DNA from 4 places in the Streptosporangium sp. NPDC002721 genome. Region 4 is predicted to be linked to each of the others. Evidence: riboswitches for the same ligand, from Rfam matches in the RefSeq annotation. Region 4 holds a riboswitch; each other region holds the start of a gene.
What was found. Region 4 has a riboswitch for cyclic di-AMP ahead of ACFYWM_RS16130 (C40 family peptidase). Riboswitches for the same ligand answer to the same signal wherever they lie in the genome.
Positions count from the first base shown of each region.

Region 1 (4,204 bases), on a different contig from region 4:
CTGTCCGACGCGGACCTGGCGATCCTGGGCGCGTCCCCGGAGGCCTACGCCCGGTACGCGGCGGCCGTGCGCGAGGAGTACGGCTTCGTGCCCGACGACGCGTTCAGGGCCGGGCGGGCCGCCGTGCTGCGCTCGCTGCTCGACCTCCCGGTGATCTTCCGGGTCTCCGGCCTGGAGGCGGCGGCGAGGGCGAACATCGCGGCCGAGCTCGAGCGGCTGTGAATCGTGACCAGGCTTGAGCGACTGTGAGCGGATAGTCACCAAGACTCAACAGTGTTTTGCATTCTTGCCGTGGTAATTTGGTGAAATCTGGTGGATTAAGGGGAGTGAGCGATGCTTGCCCAGCAGCGGCAGCAGGCGATCCTGGAGAGGGTCCGCAGTAGCGGCGGGGTCAGGGTCGCCGATCTCGTCCGGGAGCTCGGCGTGTCCGACATGACGATCCGGCGCGATCTTGAGGTGCTCTCCGAGCGCGGCCTGGTGGAGAAGGTCCACGGCGGCGCCACCGCGGCCGGGCCCGGCTCGACCGAGGAACCGGGCTTCGCCGCCAAGTCCGCGCGCCAGCAGACGGAGAAGGAGACGATCGCCCAGCACGCCGCCCGGCTCGTCCGGCCCGCCACGGCGATCGCGCTCTCCGCGGGGACCACGACCTGGACGCTCGCCCACCACGTGACCGACGTGCCCGAGCTGACCGTGATCACCAACTCGGTCCGGATCGCCGACGTCTTCCACCGTTCTCCCAGGGCCGACCGCACGGTCGTGCTGACCGGCGGGGTCCGTACCCCCTCCGACGCCCTGGTCGGCCCGGTCGCGGTCTCGGCGATCCGCGGGCTCCACGTCGACACCCTCTTCCTCGGCGTGCACGGGATGAGCACCCGCGCCGGGTTCACCACCCCCAACCTGATCGAGGCCGAGACCAACCGCGCGCTGGTCGCCTCCGCGCACCGCCTGGTGGTGCTCGCCGACCACACCAAGTGGGGCACGGTCGGCATCAGCACGATCGCCCGGCTGGCCGAGGCCCACATCGTGGTCACCGACTCCGGCCTCACCGAGGAGGCCCGCGAGGAGCTCGCCGCCTCGGTGGGCGAACTGATCATCACGGAACCCCAGCGAGAGAGCGAGATCGCCGGCCGATGAAACGCACGATCACCCACCTGGCCGACGGCCGGGAGCTCATCTACTTCGACCGGCGCGACGACACCGACCGCGGCGCGGTCGACAGGCGCGACCTGCCGCCCCGCCCCGCCGCCTCCGAGCTGCGCTACGACCCGCTGACCGAGGAGTGGATCGCGGTGGCCGGCCACCGCCAGGGCCGCACCTTCCTGCCCCCGGCCAGCGAGTGCCCGCTCTGCCCCTCCACTCCCGGCAACCTGACCGAGGTCCCCGCCTCCGAGTACGACGTGGTGGTCTTCGAGAACCGGTTCCCCTCGTTCTCCGCCCAGCCGGGCGAGCACCGGGAGATCGGCGGGCTGAGCGAGGTCCGCCCGGGGGTCGGCAGGTGCGAGGTGGTCTGCTTCACCTCCGAGCACGACTCATCGTTCTCGCGGCTCTCCCCCGAGCAGGTCGAGCTGGTCATGGAGGCCTGGGTCGACCGTACGGCGGAGCTGTCGGCGACACCGGGCGTGGAGCAGGTGTTCTGCTTCGAGAACCGGGGGGCGGAGATCGGCATCACCCTGGCCCACCCGCACGGCCAGATCTACGCGTACCCCTACGTGACCCCGCGCACCAGGCTCACCCTCGGGGCGGCCGAGCGCCACCGGGAGCGGACCGGCGGCAACCTGTTCGCCGACGTCCTGGCCGCGGAGCGGGAGGCCGGGGTCCGGGTGGTGGCCTCGAACGAGCACTGGACGGCGTTCGTCCCGGCCGCGGCGCGCTGGCCGGTGGAGGTCCACCTCTACCCGCACCGCCAGGTCCCCGACCTGGTCGCGCTGGAGGCCGGGGAGCGCGCGGCGTTCGGCCCCCTCTACACCGACGTGCTCCGCCGCCTCGACGGGCTGTTCGGCGTGCCCATGCCCTACATCGCCGCCTGGCACCAGGCACCGGTCTCCACCGGCCGCGATCTGTCGTACGCGCACATGGAGCTGTTCAGCATTCGCCGCGCGCCGGACAAGCTGAAATACCTCGCCGGGTCGGAGTCGGCGATGGGCGCGTTCGTGAACGACGTGTCACCCGAGGAAACAGCACATCTTCTGCGCTCTGTCATCACGAAGTGATTACCACTCGGTCTCGTCTTGAGGTCGCATGGCCTGCTGTTTACCACTACTATCCTTCCCACATCGGCTACAAACGCTGATATGCCTAATCCCGGGCGCCTCGCCCGGGAGCCGGGGAACCACCGCACCTGGGGTGAAACCACTTCGGTGGAAGGGCTTCCTCCAGCCCGAACCCGTCAGCTAACCCGGTAGGCGCAAGGAGAGGAGAGTTCGTGGCGGCCTCGTCCCCCACGTTCCGTCGGCATGCCGCCCTGGCCCTCTGTCTGAGTTCGATCGTGGCGTTCACCATCGGTGCCCCCACCGCGGGAATCGCGGAACCCAAGCCGACCGAGGCCAAGCTCCGCGCCGACCTGGCCAAACTCGGCAAGAAGCTCGACGGGCTGATCGAGACCTACGCGGCCAAACGCGAGTCTCTCAGGAAGGCGCAGAAGGCCGAGGCCGTCGCCAAGCAGAACCTGAAGAAGGCCGAGCAGACCTACGTCGAGGCCAAGAGGCAGGTCGACACCATCGTGCAGCTGCGCTACCAGACCAGCAGCAGCGGAGGGGTGCCCGCACTGCTGTTCTCCGGCGACATGGGCGCCGCCGCGGTGATGGAGCAGCTCGCCGCCCAGCAGACCGCCTACCTGGAGGGCTTCGCCGGCAGCCTCGAACGCAGGAAGAAGGCGTCGGAGACGGCGTCCAGGCTCATCGACGAGATCCGCGACGAGGCCGAGGAGGTCGAGGGTCAGCGCGAGAAGGCCGAGGACGTGATCCGCGACGTCAAGGACAGGCTCGACCGCCTCGCCCCCACCGGTTCCGGCCGCCGCGCCGACGGCACCTGGGCCCCGCAGCTCCCCACCGGCGCCGACAACATCACCGACCGCACCCGGATCATGCGCGACGCCGTCATGCGGCGCTTCAGCCTCCCGTACTCCGTCGGCTGCTACCGGGCCGCCAACGACGGCGGCGAGCACCCGCTGGGCCGCGCCTGCGACTTCATGATGAGCACCGGCGGCACGATGCCCTCAGCCGCCAACCTCGCGCTCGGCGACGAGATCGCCGCCTGGGCCATCAAGAACAAGGCCAAGCTCGGCGTGAAGTACGTGATCTGGCGCCAGCGCATCAACCACGGCTCCGGCTGGAACTTCATGTCCAACCGCGGCGGCATCACGGCCAACCACTTCGACCATCCGCACATCTCGATGTACTAGCGCTGCGGCTTCCCGGGCGGCCGCCCCTCTCGGGGCACATCCGGGACTTCCGGCGCCCCGCCGGGCGCCGGGGGTCCGTCGTCGGACGGCGCGAGGAGGACGCACCTGCTATATCGCTATGTCGTGCGCGTCGTGACCACCGGCCGACTCCCACGCCTGATGGACGTGTTCCCCGGCCTCGTCACCGACATCGTCGCTCTGCTGCGCGCCGAGGACGAGAACGATCCCTTGGCGGACACGGTTGAGGGCCTGTCGTTTCATGGTGTGTGCACCTGTAGTGCCACCTGCGCCAATCTCCTGACCGCTCCGCCGGGTTCGTCGGGTTCCCGGATGGTGCAGCTGGAACGCGACGGTGAGGACGTCATCTGGCTGAGCCTGGATCCGAGCGCGACGGCCATCACCGACATCGAGGTCCTCGACGGACGCGACCTCGGCCCCGCGGGCCGCCGGTCCGCATGATCGTCTTAAGGCCAGAAGACGCCGAGGTAGCCGTCGGCGAGATGAGCGGGATGAGCACCTGCCGCCTAGCCTGGTCAGGAGCCCGCGCACCTCGATGACGTCGTGCGCCCCTTCGGCAACACCGGGAAGCGCGGACACGGAGTCGTGCCGAGGTGGGACGGCGAGCGTTGCTTGTCCGCGCCATCACCGTAGAGGCCGGTTGACGAACGGCGCGACACAGTGGGAGATCCCGGGGCCCGTAGGTACCGGCCTGAAACGTGGAAAGCCCAGGCCACCGGGGGGCATCGGGCCTCGGAGACACGTCCGGCGCCTTCGGCCACCCGGTCACGGATCCTTGATCCGGCC
Region 1 covers NZ_JBIAQI010000011.1:22,699-26,902, forward strand. Annotated here, with positions in the region: gene ACFYWM_RS16930 (metal-dependent phosphohydrolase) at 1-222, shown strand, start outside; gene ACFYWM_RS16935 (DeoR/GlpR family DNA-binding transcription regulator) at 334-1,134, shown strand; gene galT (galactose-1-phosphate uridylyltransferase) at 1,131-2,210, shown strand; cyclic di-AMP (ydaO/yuaA leader) riboswitch at 2,283-2,419, shown strand; gene ACFYWM_RS16945 (coiled-coil domain-containing protein) at 2,486-3,400, shown strand; gene ACFYWM_RS16950 (hypothetical protein) at 3,524-3,859, shown strand.
Region 1: it holds a riboswitch for cyclic di-AMP, as region 4 does, so the genes downstream of both, ACFYWM_RS16945 (coiled-coil domain-containing protein) here and ACFYWM_RS16130 (C40 family peptidase) in region 4, are expected to answer to the same signal.

Region 2 (4,204 bases), on a different contig from region 4:
AGCGCCTCGGCGAGCCGGGTGAGCGACAGGCCGTGGCCCGCGCCCGCGTGGTCGCGTACGTGCGCGAGGACGGAGAGGGCGCGCCGGAGCGAGGCCGACTGGTTGCGTTCGGGAGCCGGCTCACTCATCGCGACCTCCCAGGGTGAATCCGGCAATCGAATACCTGGTCAAGGTAGGCGAGTACGCCGCCTCGCGGCCACTTTGCAGCACAACGTTCTGCAGTGCACAACCTGTCGACGAACGGCGGGGGACAGGCACCCGCCCGGTCCCGGTTCCCCCTTCTACCGATAATTTTTGCCCGGACCAGGGCAGAACTGTCCCTCGGGATGGTTGACAGGCCAAAATTGGTCCGTGGTCAGGATCGGATCGGTAGATATGGGCGATTGCGAGAGCGAGCGACTTCCGCCAGTTCTGGGCCAGCTGTTCGCCGATGGGGCCGACGGGAGCGAGGGCGGTGACGGGACCGGCGCGGGCGGGGGCAGGAGGCTCTCGCTGGAGCTGCCGCCGGGAGACGTGGTGTGGCCCGACCCCGGTTACGCTCAGCTCGCCGTCCGTCGCCGTCCGGCGTTCTGGCTCAGCGAGGTGGCGGTCTCCGGCGAGTACTGGGCCCGGCTGAGGGCCCAGCACGAGCGGTCGGGCCTGTGGCCGGTGCTGCTGGAGGACTCCGTCCAGCCCTGGTCGGCCGGCCAGATCGCCCCGGACACGGCCGGTCAGATCGACAACTACCACGCCGCCGCGTTCATGGCCGAGGTGTGGTCCGACTGGATCGCGAAGGCCAGCGTGGACCAGCTCGAACTCCTCGACCCCTTCGGCCCCGAGTGTCCCGGCCCGGCCCCCGCGGGAAGGCTCGCCGCCGACCCCGGCGTGGTCGCCGACTGGTACGCCGGGCTGGTGGCCGAGCGCAGGACCCCGCTCGGGCTCGTCGCGGTCGAGCGCGGGGCCGACGCCCTGGCCGTCATGGGCTGGCAGGGCGCCCTGAACCACAACGAGTGGATGGTCCCGCTCGCGGCCGTCGTGCGGAGCTGGGAGGACAGGTTCGGCGTACGGGTGGTCGGCATGGGTTTCAACACCCTTGACCTCAGCGTCGCCGCGCCCCCGACGACCTCCGAGCACGCCCTGCACGTCGCCGCGGAGCACTGGACGTTCTGCCCCGACAGCATCATCCAGGGGGCGGGGAACCTCATCGACTACGCCGAGCAGATCAAGGGCAGGAACGCCTGGTCGTTCTGGTGGGACTGATCGGCCCGGAGGGTTTCCCCCGTTCGGACCTCCGGTGGGGCGGCTGTCCCGAGACGGGGCTGTGGTGTTCCGAGACGGACCCGTGGTGTTCCGAGACGGACCCGTGGTGTTCCGAGATGGAGCCGTGGTGTTCCGAGACGGACCCGTGGTGTTCCGAGACGGAGTCGCGGAGGACGGATTCGCCGGACGGGCCCCGGATTCGAGCGCTCCGGGCAAGGATCCCCGGGGCGGATCGCGGGCTGGGGGAGACATTCGTACTGGTAGGACGGGTGTTGGCCTGGCAGGGCGATCGATGAGGCTTCCTTGAAGCTTGTAGGTAGATCTTCTGGGGTTTTCATGGTGTTTGCTTTGCCTTGTCCGGTTTTGGTAGGTAGTGTCCATTGCTATCGGTAGGCGACCTGCCCTTCACAAGAGGGAGCGGCCGGCCGACGTCGAATCCCGAGAGCCCCACAGAGGCTCCGGGGCCGGGGAACCACTCTTTCGGGGTGAATCCGCCGCAACTACGCGGCGGTAGGGCAACTCCACCGCCCGAACCCGTCAGCTAACCCGGTAGACGAGATGGAGAGGAGATCCCCTCATGGATCACCGCGTTACCACGTCGGTGCACACCTTGTCCGCGCCGACCACCTGAACTTTCCCCCTTCGTCCCGACACAGCTCGCCATCCCCCGTCCCCCCGACCCTTCGCCGCACCTGATCGCGGCACCTTCCAGATCGTGCTCCGCGTAGCGATTGCCTGAGATTCCGGCTACGCCCCCTTTTCCGACGAGCGCGTCCCCGCCAGTGCACCCCTTCGGTGTGTCGCACCTGGCCGCCCCGTTCCCTCGCGAAAGAGCCTCTTCTCCATGCGCCCCTTCTTTGGTATGCACAAGAACGGCCCGAGCAAGTCCGTCTGGCACAGGAGCAAGTCCCGCGGCAACCGCCTCGCCGCCGCCACCCTGGTCGGCGCGAGCGTCCTCGCCTCCGCCGGTGTCGCCCTGGCACTGCCCGCCTCCACCTGTTTCGCCGCCACCGCCGATCCCGAGGTCGGCGTGGCGAAGGCGAGCGCCGAGTCCGTCCTCCTCCAGGGCGGGACCACGGCCTCCTACTTCTGGGACGACTCCTCCGGCCGGGCCGGTGACACCGGTCTTCCCGCCAGCGGCAAGCCGATGCAGAAGGGCATGATCGCCAGCCCGAGCTGGCCCCTGTTCACCGAGGGCTACCTCATCTACAAGGGCAAGAAGGCCAAGTTCTTCGTCGGCGACCGCGGTCCCGGCTCGCCCTCGAACCAGGGCATCATGATCGACATCGATGCCAAGACCTTCGCCGACCTGACCGGTGGAACGTTCAACGCCGGCACGCTCGGCGTGGACGGTAACGGCGGTATGGGTCACATCGACGTCAAGTACGTGGTCACCAAGTGGGGTGAGGGCGCGGGGATCAAGAACCACCCCGTCGCGTTCTCCACCGGTGCCTGGAGCCGCAGGGACACCACCCCGGCCAAGCCCCCGACGGTCGTCTTCGCCAAGGCCCTGGAACTGGGGATAGGCGTGAGGACCCAGCCGGTGAGCGCCGCGGTGCGGCCGTGGGCCGGCAAGCCCAAGGTCATGGTCGAGGCCGCCTCCATGCGCGTCCCGGCCGACGTGGTCGCCGCCGGTGTCCGCGCCGCCGAGATCGGCGCGGGAAAGAACTGAGCCGGGTCCGGTCCCGCGAGAACCCCTCGCGGGAGCCTCCGTCCCGCCGGGCTCCCGCCTCCTGACGGAGTCCCCGTCCCGTCAGGCTCCCGTCTCGCCGGAGTTCCTGTCCTGCGGGAACTCCCACCCCGCCGGTGCCGCGCCTTCCCCCGAATGACATTCTGTCCCGCGGAACCAGCGCGGACGGTAGCGGACGGTAGGAGTGCCATGACCCTGCGGGCCCCGGCGAACGGCATCGAGATCGCCTACGACACCTTCGGCTCCCCGGGGGCACGCCCCCTCCTGCTGATCACCGGCCTCGGCTGCCAGCTGATCCAGTGGGACGAGAGGTTCTGCGCCCTGCTCGCGGACCGCGGGCACCACGTGGTGCGTTTCGACAACCGCGACAGCGGCGAGAGCACCCACCTGGGCGAGGCGGGGACGCCCGCCCCGGACGGGAGCGGGGAGGTCCCCTACCTGCTGGACGACATGGCCGACGACGCCGCCGGGCTGCTCGACGCGCTCGGCTGGGACACGGCCCACGTGGTCGGCCTCTCGATGGGCGGGATGATCGCGCAGTCGCTCGCGATCCGCCACCCGCACCGGGTGCGCAGCCTCACCTCGATCATGTCCACCCCGAGCCCGCGGGCGGCCCTGCTGACCGACCCGGACGTGCTCCTGCCCGCCTTCACGCCCGACCGCGAGAGCGCGATCCGGCGGGCCCTCGACAACTGCGCGGCCGTCGGCTCGCCGGGCTACCCGTTCGACCGGGAGTGGAACGCCGAGATCGCCGGGCTGGGCTACGACCGGTCGTACGACCCGGCGGGCACGGCCAGGCAGGTGACCGCGATCATGGCCTCCGGCGACCGCGCGCCCCTGCTCAAGGAGCTCGCGGTTCCGGCTCTCGTGCTGCACGGGGAGGACGACCCGCTGGTTCCCCTGCCCGCCGGGATCGCCACCGCCGACGCGATCCCCGGTGCCCGGCTGATCACCTTCCCCGGCATGGGCCACGACCTGCCCGCCGAGCTCTGGCCCTCCTTCGTCGACGCGATCGACGAGCTCACCACCTCCGCGGACTCCGGGCGATGACCTCACCGGGAGGAGGACGGGCTCCGGTGCGGTCCGTGCCTCCCGGGGCACGGGCCGCACCGGAAGATCAGACCTCGAGCTTCTCCTCGATGCCGCGCAGGACGTGCCGCGCGAGCGCGAGGTTGGCCCGGCTCCGGTCGAGGGCCAGGTAGAGGAACAGGCCTTTGCCGCTCCGGCCCGAGATCGGGCGGATGATGTGGTACTGCGTACCGAGCGTGATGAGGA
Region 2 covers NZ_JBIAQI010000011.1:238,383-242,586, reverse strand. Annotated here, with positions in the region: gene ACFYWM_RS17950 (IclR family transcriptional regulator) at 1-128, opposite strand, end outside; gene ACFYWM_RS17945 (DUF4253 domain-containing protein) at 376-1,239, shown strand; cyclic di-AMP (ydaO/yuaA leader) riboswitch at 1,659-1,810, shown strand; gene ACFYWM_RS17940 (hypothetical protein) at 2,084-2,911, shown strand; gene ACFYWM_RS17935 (alpha/beta fold hydrolase) at 3,119-3,979, shown strand; gene ACFYWM_RS17930 (hypothetical protein) at 4,047-4,204, opposite strand, start outside.
Region 2: it holds a riboswitch for cyclic di-AMP, as region 4 does, so the genes downstream of both, ACFYWM_RS17940 (hypothetical protein) here and ACFYWM_RS16130 (C40 family peptidase) in region 4, are expected to answer to the same signal.

Region 3 (4,204 bases), on a different contig from region 4:
ACGATGAACAGCGGGATCGCCAGGATGACCCCGTCGACGATCCTCGCCACCAGGCGCTGCCACCACTCGGCGAGCGGGGCCGGGGCCCCGGGAGGACCGCCGTACGGCTGACCGTAGCCCTGCTGCCCGTACGCGGGCTGCTGCTGGCCGTAGCCCTGCTGCCCGTAGTCGGGCTGCTGGCCGTAACCCTGCTGGCCGTACTGCTGCTGCCCGTAGTCGGGCTGCTTGCCGTACTGCTGCTGGCCGTAGTCGGGCTGCTGGCCGTAACCGGGCTGGGGCTGCTGCTGCCCGTAGCCGGGCTGCTGGCCATAGCCCGGCTGCTGGCCGTAACCCTGGTCGTGGGTGGGCTGCTGGCCGTATCCGGGCTGCTGCCCGTACGCCCCCGTGCCACCCTGCTGCCCGTACGCGCCGGTCCCGCCCTGCTGGCCGTAACCCTGGTCGTGGGAGGACTGCTGGCCGTAGCCGGGCTGCTGCCCGTACGCCCCCGTCCCACCGCTCTGCTGCCCGTACCCCTGCTGCTGCCCGTACCCCTGCTGCCCGTAGTCGGGCTGCTGACCGTACCCCTGCTGGCCGTACTGCTGCTGCCCGTAGCCCTGCTGGCCGTAACCGGGCTGGCTCTGCCCTGGGCCGGTGTTCGGCTGTGAGGCCTCCGATCGATATCCCACAACTGTCACGTCGGGGTCGAGTTCGCCAGGGGCTCGACCCACGTTGTGCTGTCCGTAATCCGGCTGCCCCGACGGTGTGCGATCGCGGTCGGGATCATCCTGTCGATACGGCGGCTGTCCGGTGCTCACCGCGTCACCTCACTTAGACTGCGCATGTGGCAAATGTCAGACGCACATGCATGCTGCTGCACAAGGTATCGATATAGGTATCAACAGTCACCTTTCCGATCAGTCAGCTCTAAAGTCATCAGAGTCGGGCTCACGTGTCAGATGCAGCAGCATCCGGGTGTTTCCCAAGGTGTTGGGCTTGACGTGTTCCAGATCGAGGAACTCCGCCACACCCTCGTCGTAGGAGGCGAGAAGTTCCGCGTAGACCTCCGGGGCGACGGGTGTGCCCTGGATTTCCCGGAATCCATGCCGGGCGAAGAAGTCGACCTCGAAGGTCAGGCAGAAGACCCGGCGCAGGCCGAGCTCGGCGGCCGTGCGGATGAGCGCGGAGACGATCCGGTGGCCGATTCCCAGCCCCCTGCGGGTCGGGTCGACGGCGACGGTGCGGATCTCGGCCAGATCCTCCCAGAGGACGTGCAGGGCCCCGCAGCCGATCACCGTCCCCTCCGCGTCGGTGGCGACCCAGAACTCCTGGACGTCCTCGTACAGGGTCACGGTGGCCTTCGCCAGCAGGCGCGGGCCGGCACCGCCGTAGGTGTCGACGAGCCGTCTGACGGCGCGGACGTCCGGGGTGCGTGCGCGGCGGACCGTGATCTCGGGGATCTCGGGGACCTCGGGGCCCGTCCCGGCCTCGGGCGCGCCCCGCTCCGCCTCCGTGGATCCGGCACGCCGCTCCCCGCCGCCGGGGGCGCTGACGACCGGCACGGGAGAATGCTCAGCAAGCTGCTCCATGACCGTTCAGCGTACGTCCTCACCGGTCTTTGATTACGGCTCATCCTTAACTCGCGACCCGCGGGCCGCTCATGACCGTTGGCGATCGCTTTACCACTCTCGGTACGCGACACCTCCCGTGTGCCTCAACTCACCTTTGGCACGGTCCCGGACCTGGGAAGACCCCTCGTCCCACCCGTCACTTGGAAGGCAAAGCCTGCGTAATGGCCATGTTGATCATATTGCGGTGTGATCTTTTCGTGACACCTCGGTTGCGAAACCTCTACTGAATTCGCAGTTCTGGTTGAGCATGAACCACAGGTGCACTAATCTCCGTGCTCGATGTCAGAGATGTGAAAAGCCTGACCCGCCGAATCCTCCCGCGTGGGGAACCGGGGACCCACCACGTCCTCCGGGGTGAATCCGAGTGCCACCGGCGCACCCGGTAGGGCTGCCTCCGGCCCGAACCCGTCAGCTAACCCGGTAGGCGGCCGAGAGAGGAGCCCATTGGTGAAGCGCACGCGCGACCTCGGAGGAGAGCGGGCGGGTCACGACACCCGCGGTCGAGAACGCGCGCCGCGAGGGCTGCGCCGTCGCATGGCGGTCGTCGGCCTGGCATTCGCCACCCTGACCCTCGGCACCCCGCTGGTGTCCGCCACCGCGGACCCCGAGCCCAGCCTCCAGCAGCTGGCCAAGCAGGCCGAGAAACTGCACCAGGAGATCGGCACGCTCGCGGAGCGCTACAACGGCGAGCGGGTCAAGCTCAGGCAGGCCCAGCGGGCCGCGGAGAGCGCCAAGAAGATCCTCGCGTCGAGCGAGTCCGAGCTGGCGTCCCGTCGCACCAAGGCCACCCTCCTGGCGCAGAGCACCTACATGTCGGGCGGCCTGAACTCCGGGCTCGCCTTCACGCAGGCCACCGATCCCGACGCCTTTCTCGACCAGGCCACCACCAACTACGCGCTCCAGCAGCAGCAGAGCGAGGAGCTCGCCCAGGTGAGCCGGGCGATCGCGGCCGCCGAGCGGGCCCAGGCCGGCGCCAAGGCCAGGACGGCGGAGGTCAAGAAGCTCCTCGCGGAGATCGACGGCAACCGGACCAGGATCGAGCGGCTGGTCGACCGGGTCGAGAGCGACCTGTTCAGCGAGGTCCGCACCAGGGCCGTCAGCAACCGGGGCGCCCGGGTGAAGACGGACGTGCCCATCGTGGGCAGCGGCAAGGGCGCGGAGGCCGCCCGCTGGGCGCTCACCCAGCAGCTGAAGCCGTACGTCTGGGGTGCCGAGGGGCCCAACTCCTTCGACTGCTCCGGCCTGGTCATGTGGGCCTACCAGAAGGTCGGCATCAGCCTGCCGCACTACACCGGCGACCAGTGGACGGCGGGCACCCACGTCTCCAGGAACGAGCTGCGCCCCGGCGACCTGGTCTTCTTCTACAGCGACCTGCACCACGTCGGGATCTACATCGGCGCGGGCCTGATGGTCCACGCGCCCCGGACCGGTGACGTCATCCACATCACCACGATCGACAACCGGCCCTTCGCCGGAGGCGTCCGCATCGCCGCCTGAGCCGCCGGCTCCCGGCCGGAGCGGTGTGGCTCGAAACGGTTTCCGACCGGGCGGGCGGCCTTCCCAGACTGTCGGCTCGGGCGGGGGCCTGTCAGGCCTGTCGACTCGGACGGGGTGGCCTGTCAGGCCTGTCGACTCGGGCGGGGGTGACCCGTCCGGGCCGCCGACCGGGTGGGAGTGGCCTGTCCGGCCTGTCGGTTCGGGCGGGGGTGACCCGTCCGGGCCGCCGGCTCGCACGCGTGTGGCCTGTCCAGCCTGTCGGTTCGGACGAGTGTGGCCTGTCCGGGCCGTCGGCTCGCACGCGTGTCCGGCCCGACCTGCCGGACACGCGGCGACGCGTCAGATCAGGCGACGGCGAGCCGCCCAGGCCACGGCCTCGATCGCCGTGGCCACGCCGATGCGGTCGCAGATGCCTCTCAGCCTGCGCCTGACCGTCCGGCCACTGATGTCGAGGCGACGCCCTACCCGATCGACCGTGACACCCTTGGCGAGCTCAGCCAGCAGCACGAGGTCGTCGTCACTGAGACCGATTTCGCTCATGCCCAGGGGGCTGTCGCCATGGCGTGAATCCACTTCTGGATATGCCATCAAGAGTCACTCCCCCCACTCTGGAAACCGGGTGCGAGACGCCGGAAATGAATACCGTCCGCCAGGAACGGTAAACGCCTTGTTCAAAGGTCGTCAAGTTCCACTCTTCATAGCGTGCGTCCAGTATTGACATAGCAGGCGCTACGTGAAGTACTCATGATATGTCAGTGCCTTTGCGGCTATGTCATGATCGAGCCCAGGCACGAGCCGGCAAGCACCCCCTGGCTGCGACGATCGAAGTCCTGGCAGAACAAGGTTTCGCCGGAACCGCCGTCTCACCGGGCGCTCCGAAGCCGATCCCCCGGGGATCCCGGCCCGCCCGCATTTCCCGGCAAAAATTGATCTCTTCCCCGTGCTCTCCGGCGACCATGCCTCAGCGCCTTGACCACACGCCACGGAAAACGCGGAAATATGAGGGTCAAGGGCGAGGCTTTGCGGCATTCGCGAAGTATCACGTGGTAACGGCGGACCGTTGGGCGATATTGGACATACTGGAAAGGGATATCTGCACC
Region 3 covers NZ_JBIAQI010000017.1:199,398-203,601, forward strand. Annotated here, with positions in the region: gene ACFYWM_RS24885 (RDD family protein) at 1-665, opposite strand, end outside; gene ACFYWM_RS24890 (amino-acid N-acetyltransferase) at 894-1,436, opposite strand; cyclic di-AMP (ydaO/yuaA leader) riboswitch at 1,903-2,049, shown strand; gene ACFYWM_RS24895 (NlpC/P60 family protein) at 2,055-3,104, shown strand; gene ACFYWM_RS24900 (LuxR C-terminal-related transcriptional regulator) at 3,444-3,644, opposite strand.
Region 3: it holds a riboswitch for cyclic di-AMP, as region 4 does, so the genes downstream of both, ACFYWM_RS24895 (NlpC/P60 family protein) here and ACFYWM_RS16130 (C40 family peptidase) in region 4, are expected to answer to the same signal.

Region 4 (4,204 bases):
TCGACGTAGCGGTGCTCGCTCGCGTCGAGCCAGACCACCTGGTCGCAGCCCTGCTCGACGGCCTGGCGCTGGGCCACGAAGGCCGCCGCGTAGTTGCCGCCGCACTTGGCGAAGCCGGTCCCGCCGGGGGCCGCGCGGGTGTACTCGGTGGAGAGCCAGACGGTGACGGCCTTGCCCCCGCCGAAGTAGGCCGCCGCCGGAGAGGCGATGACCATGTACTTGTAGGTCCTGGACGGGTAGTTCACGCCGAGCGCCGGCTGCGTCGCGATCATGAAGGGGCGCAGGTAGAGGCTGTGTCCCGGCGTGGTCGGGACCCACTCGCGGTCGGTCTGGACGAGCAGCTCCAGCGACTCGACGAACGTCTCCTCGGGCAGCTCGGGCATGGCCATCCGCGCCGCGGAGGTGTTGAAGCGCGCGGCGTTGGCCTCCGGCCGGAAGGTCACGATCGAGCCGTTCTCCTGGCGGTAGGCCTTGAGCCCCTCGAAAAGCTCCTGCGCGTAGTGGAAGACCGACGTCGCGGGGTCGAGGCTGAGCGGGCCGTACGGCACCAGCTTGGCGTCGTGCCAGCCCTGGCCCTCGGTGTAGTCGATCGAGATCATGTGGTCGGTGAAGACCTGACCGAACCCCGGGCTCGCCAGTACCTGCTCGCGCTCTTCCGCGGTGCGAGCGTGGTCGGAGAGCTGCACGTCGAAGCTGAGCTTCTGAGCGGTGGTCATCGCACGGATCCTTCTCTTGGTGTCTGGCTTACCCTTGGGTCCATTCTGCGTCGGACCGGGTAACGGGAAACTACTCCATCCATGCCGAAAACCGGCAGTGCTGGAGAAACAAAAACGCACCTGGCGGCTCGGATGAGCCGCCAGGCGCGTCGGGGTCGAGGAGGGCGGCTTCCTCAGCCGGCTACTCGGGCGGTGATGTCGTCGCCGATCTCGCGGGTGCTCCGGCCGGCCCGGCCGATCGGCCGCTCGGCCAGGTCGTCGGCGACGGCCCGCTCGACCCTGGCGGCCTCGTCGGCCAGGCCCAGGTGGTCGAGGAGCATCGCGACCGACAGGACCGTGGCGGTCGGGTCGGCCTTGCCCTGGCCCGCGATGTCGGGGGCGCTGCCGTGCACCGGCTCGAACATGCTCGGCGCGGTGCGGTCGGGGTTGACGTTGCCGCTCGCCGCCAGGCCGATGCCACCGGCGACCGCCGCGCCGATGTCGGTGAGGATGTCGCCGAAGAGGTTGTCGGTGACGATCACGTCGAAGCGCTCGGGCTGGCTGACGAAGAACATCGAGGCCGCGTCGACGTGGCAGTAGTCGGTCCGGACGTCGGGATACTCCAGGCCGACCCGCTCGAAGGTGCGGGCCCAGAGGTCACCGGCGTAGGTGAGCACGTTGGTCTTGTGGACCAGCGTCAGCTTCCTGCGGGAGCGGCCCTGCGCCTTGTCGAAGGCGTAGCGCACCACGCGCTCGACGCCGTACGCGGTGTTCAGCGACTCCTGGGTGGCGATCTCGTGCGGGGTGCCCCGGCGCATGACGCCACCCGCCCCGGCGTACGGGCCCTCGGTGCCCTCGCGGACGACGATCATGTCGATGTCCTCGGGGCGGGCCCTGCCCAGCGGCGTCTCGACGCCGGGGAAGAGCTTGACCGGGCGGAGGTTCACGTAGTGGTCGAGCCGGAAGCGGAGCTTGAGCAGCAGGTCGCGCTCCAGGACGCCCGGGGGCACGCTGGGGTCGCCGACCGCGCCGAGCAGGATCGCGTCGTATCCGCGCAGCTCGTCGAGGACCTGGTCGGGCAGGGTCTCGCCGGTCTCGTGGTAGCGCTTGGCACCGAGGTCGTAGGTGGTGGTCTCCACCTTCGTGCCGACCGCTTCGAGGACCTTCAGCCCCTCGGTGACGACCTCGACCCCGATTCCGTCCCCGGGGATGACCGCCAGGCGAATGTTACGCGAATCCATGCAGGCACCCTACCGGTCCGTCTCGGTGATCGAACACCGGTCTCACCCTCCGGACACATTCGCCCATCAGGACTTTTGATCGTTTTGTCCTTCTTTGCTTGGTATTGACCGTTTCGTGAGGTTTCGTTATGGTCCTCCCATTCACATCACTGCCTAATCCGTACGGGCCATCCCCTTACCGGGCCCGTACGGAGCCGGGGACCCACTCTTTACGGGATCTACCTGGCGCCGGGCGGCTCGCTCCTCCCCCGGAGCGCGTTCCCGGCCGTCGTCAGGTGGATTCCTTGGGGCGAATCAGCGCGTTCTCGCGCCGTAGGGCGGCCTCCACGCCCGAGCCCGACAGCTCACCCGGCCGGCCTTATGGAAGGAATCATCCTGTCCGGCACAGTTCTCCCCCGTGTCCTGTCCATCTCCGCCTCCGTAGCCGTCGCCGGCGCCGCGATGTTCGCGACCTCGACCGCCGCCCTGGCCGCCTCCCCTCCCCCGGCCCCCGGCCCCGCCGCCCTCCACACCCCCGCGCTGAAAGAGGCGCTGAAGGCCGTGGCCGTCAAGCCCGCCTGGCAGAAAGCCGTGAAGTGGGCCATGTCCAAGCGTGGAACGCCCTATGTCTGGGGCGGCACCGGCCACGGCGGCTTCGACTGCTCCGGCCTGGTGCTCCGCGCCTACGGCGCCGCCGGGATCAAGCTCCCCCGCGTCACCGACGACCAGTACGCCGCTTTCTCCAAGAAGATCGCCTGGAAGGATCTCAAGCCCGGTGACCTGGTCTTCTTCAGCGGCCTCGGTCACGTCGGCATGATCACGAAGCCCGGTTACATGGTCCACGCCCCGAGGACCGGCGACGTGGTCAAGGAGGAGAAACTCGACTCCTGGCGCCGCGAGTCCTTCGCCGGCGCGGTGCGCCCCGACCCGCAGGGGGTTCAGCTGGCCAAGCGGGTCGAGCTCGCGACCGAAACGGTGACCAGCGGATGAGACACGCCGGCGGATCACCGCCGGGAGGCCGTGAAGATCCCGGCGGCGGCGAGAGCGGGTTCAGCGGGTGGGGGCACCACCGTTGTCCCTGCGGTCCAGAGCGGTCTGGAGCGCGTCGGTGGCCTCGTCCTCGGTCTCGTCGGGACGGTTCCAGGGATACATGTCGTACATGGCGAATCTCGTCTCGTTCGCATGCCAGCAAGGAAGGTGGTCGAGACTCCGGTCGGGACTCCGACCAGGCCTGATGTCGCGGGTCCGGATCACGGATCGGCGACGGGAGCTTGGAGCCGGCACGCGCCACGACACCGCGGCGAGTCGCCGGCCTGCCCCTGTCAGGCCTCGCCGCGGCAGGTAGGAATTACGAGAACCTGGCGCATTTCATTCCAGGCTACCTGGCCACGGGAACAGCGTCTCGCCCGGCGTACACACTTCTCACATGCTGAGACGAGCTGTGGCCGCCGCCCCGGTCTCCGGGACGGCGGCCACATCGGCGGGACGGCTAGTCGGCCAGGTCGACCGAGCGGCCGCTGTCGGCGCCGATCTCCGTGCCGATCTGGTCGATCACCTCGGCCGGGATGGCGGTGTCGACGGTGAGCGCGATGAGCGCCTTGCCGCCCTTGACGTCACGGGCCACCTGCATCGAGGCGATGTTGATCGAGTGGTCGCCGAGGATGCGGCCGACCACGCCGACGATGCCGGGCCGGTCGGTGTAGGTGAAGAACGACAGGTGGTCGGTCGGCTCGATCTCCATCTGGTAGCCGTTGACCTCGACGATCTTCGTGATCTGCCTCGGCCCGGACAGGGTGCCGGAGACCGAGACCGCGCGGCCGTCGGCGAGGACGCCGCGGACCGTCACGACGTTGCGCCAGTCGGGGCTCTCGGAGCTGGTGACCAGCTCGACCGACACGCCGCGGTCCTTGGCCAGCAGCGGGGCGTTGACGTAGGTGACCGAGTCCTCGACGACGTCGGTGAAGACGCCCTTGAGCGCGGCCAGCTCCAGCACGCGCACGTCGTGGGAGGCGATCTCGCCGCGCACCTCGACGTCGAGCTTGGTGGCGACCTCGCCCGCGAGGGCGGTGAACACCCGGCCGAGCTTCTCGGCCAGCGGCAGGCCCGGCTTGACGTCCTCGGCGACGGCGCCGCCCTGGACGTTGACCGCGTCCGGCACGAACTCCCCGGCGAGCGCGAGCTTCACGCTGCGCGCGACCTGGGTGCCGGCCTTCTCCTGGGCCTCGTGGGTGGAGGCGCCCAGGTGCGGGGTGACGACGACCTGGTCGAGCTCGAAGAGCGGGCTGTCGG
Region 4 covers NZ_JBIAQI010000010.1:156,847-161,050, forward strand. Annotated here, with positions in the region: gene ACFYWM_RS16120 (branched-chain amino acid aminotransferase) at 1-716, opposite strand, end outside; gene ACFYWM_RS16125 (3-isopropylmalate dehydrogenase) at 890-1,936, opposite strand; cyclic di-AMP (ydaO/yuaA leader) riboswitch at 2,092-2,309, shown strand; gene ACFYWM_RS16130 (C40 family peptidase) at 2,297-2,905, shown strand; gene serA (phosphoglycerate dehydrogenase) at 3,405-4,204, opposite strand, start outside.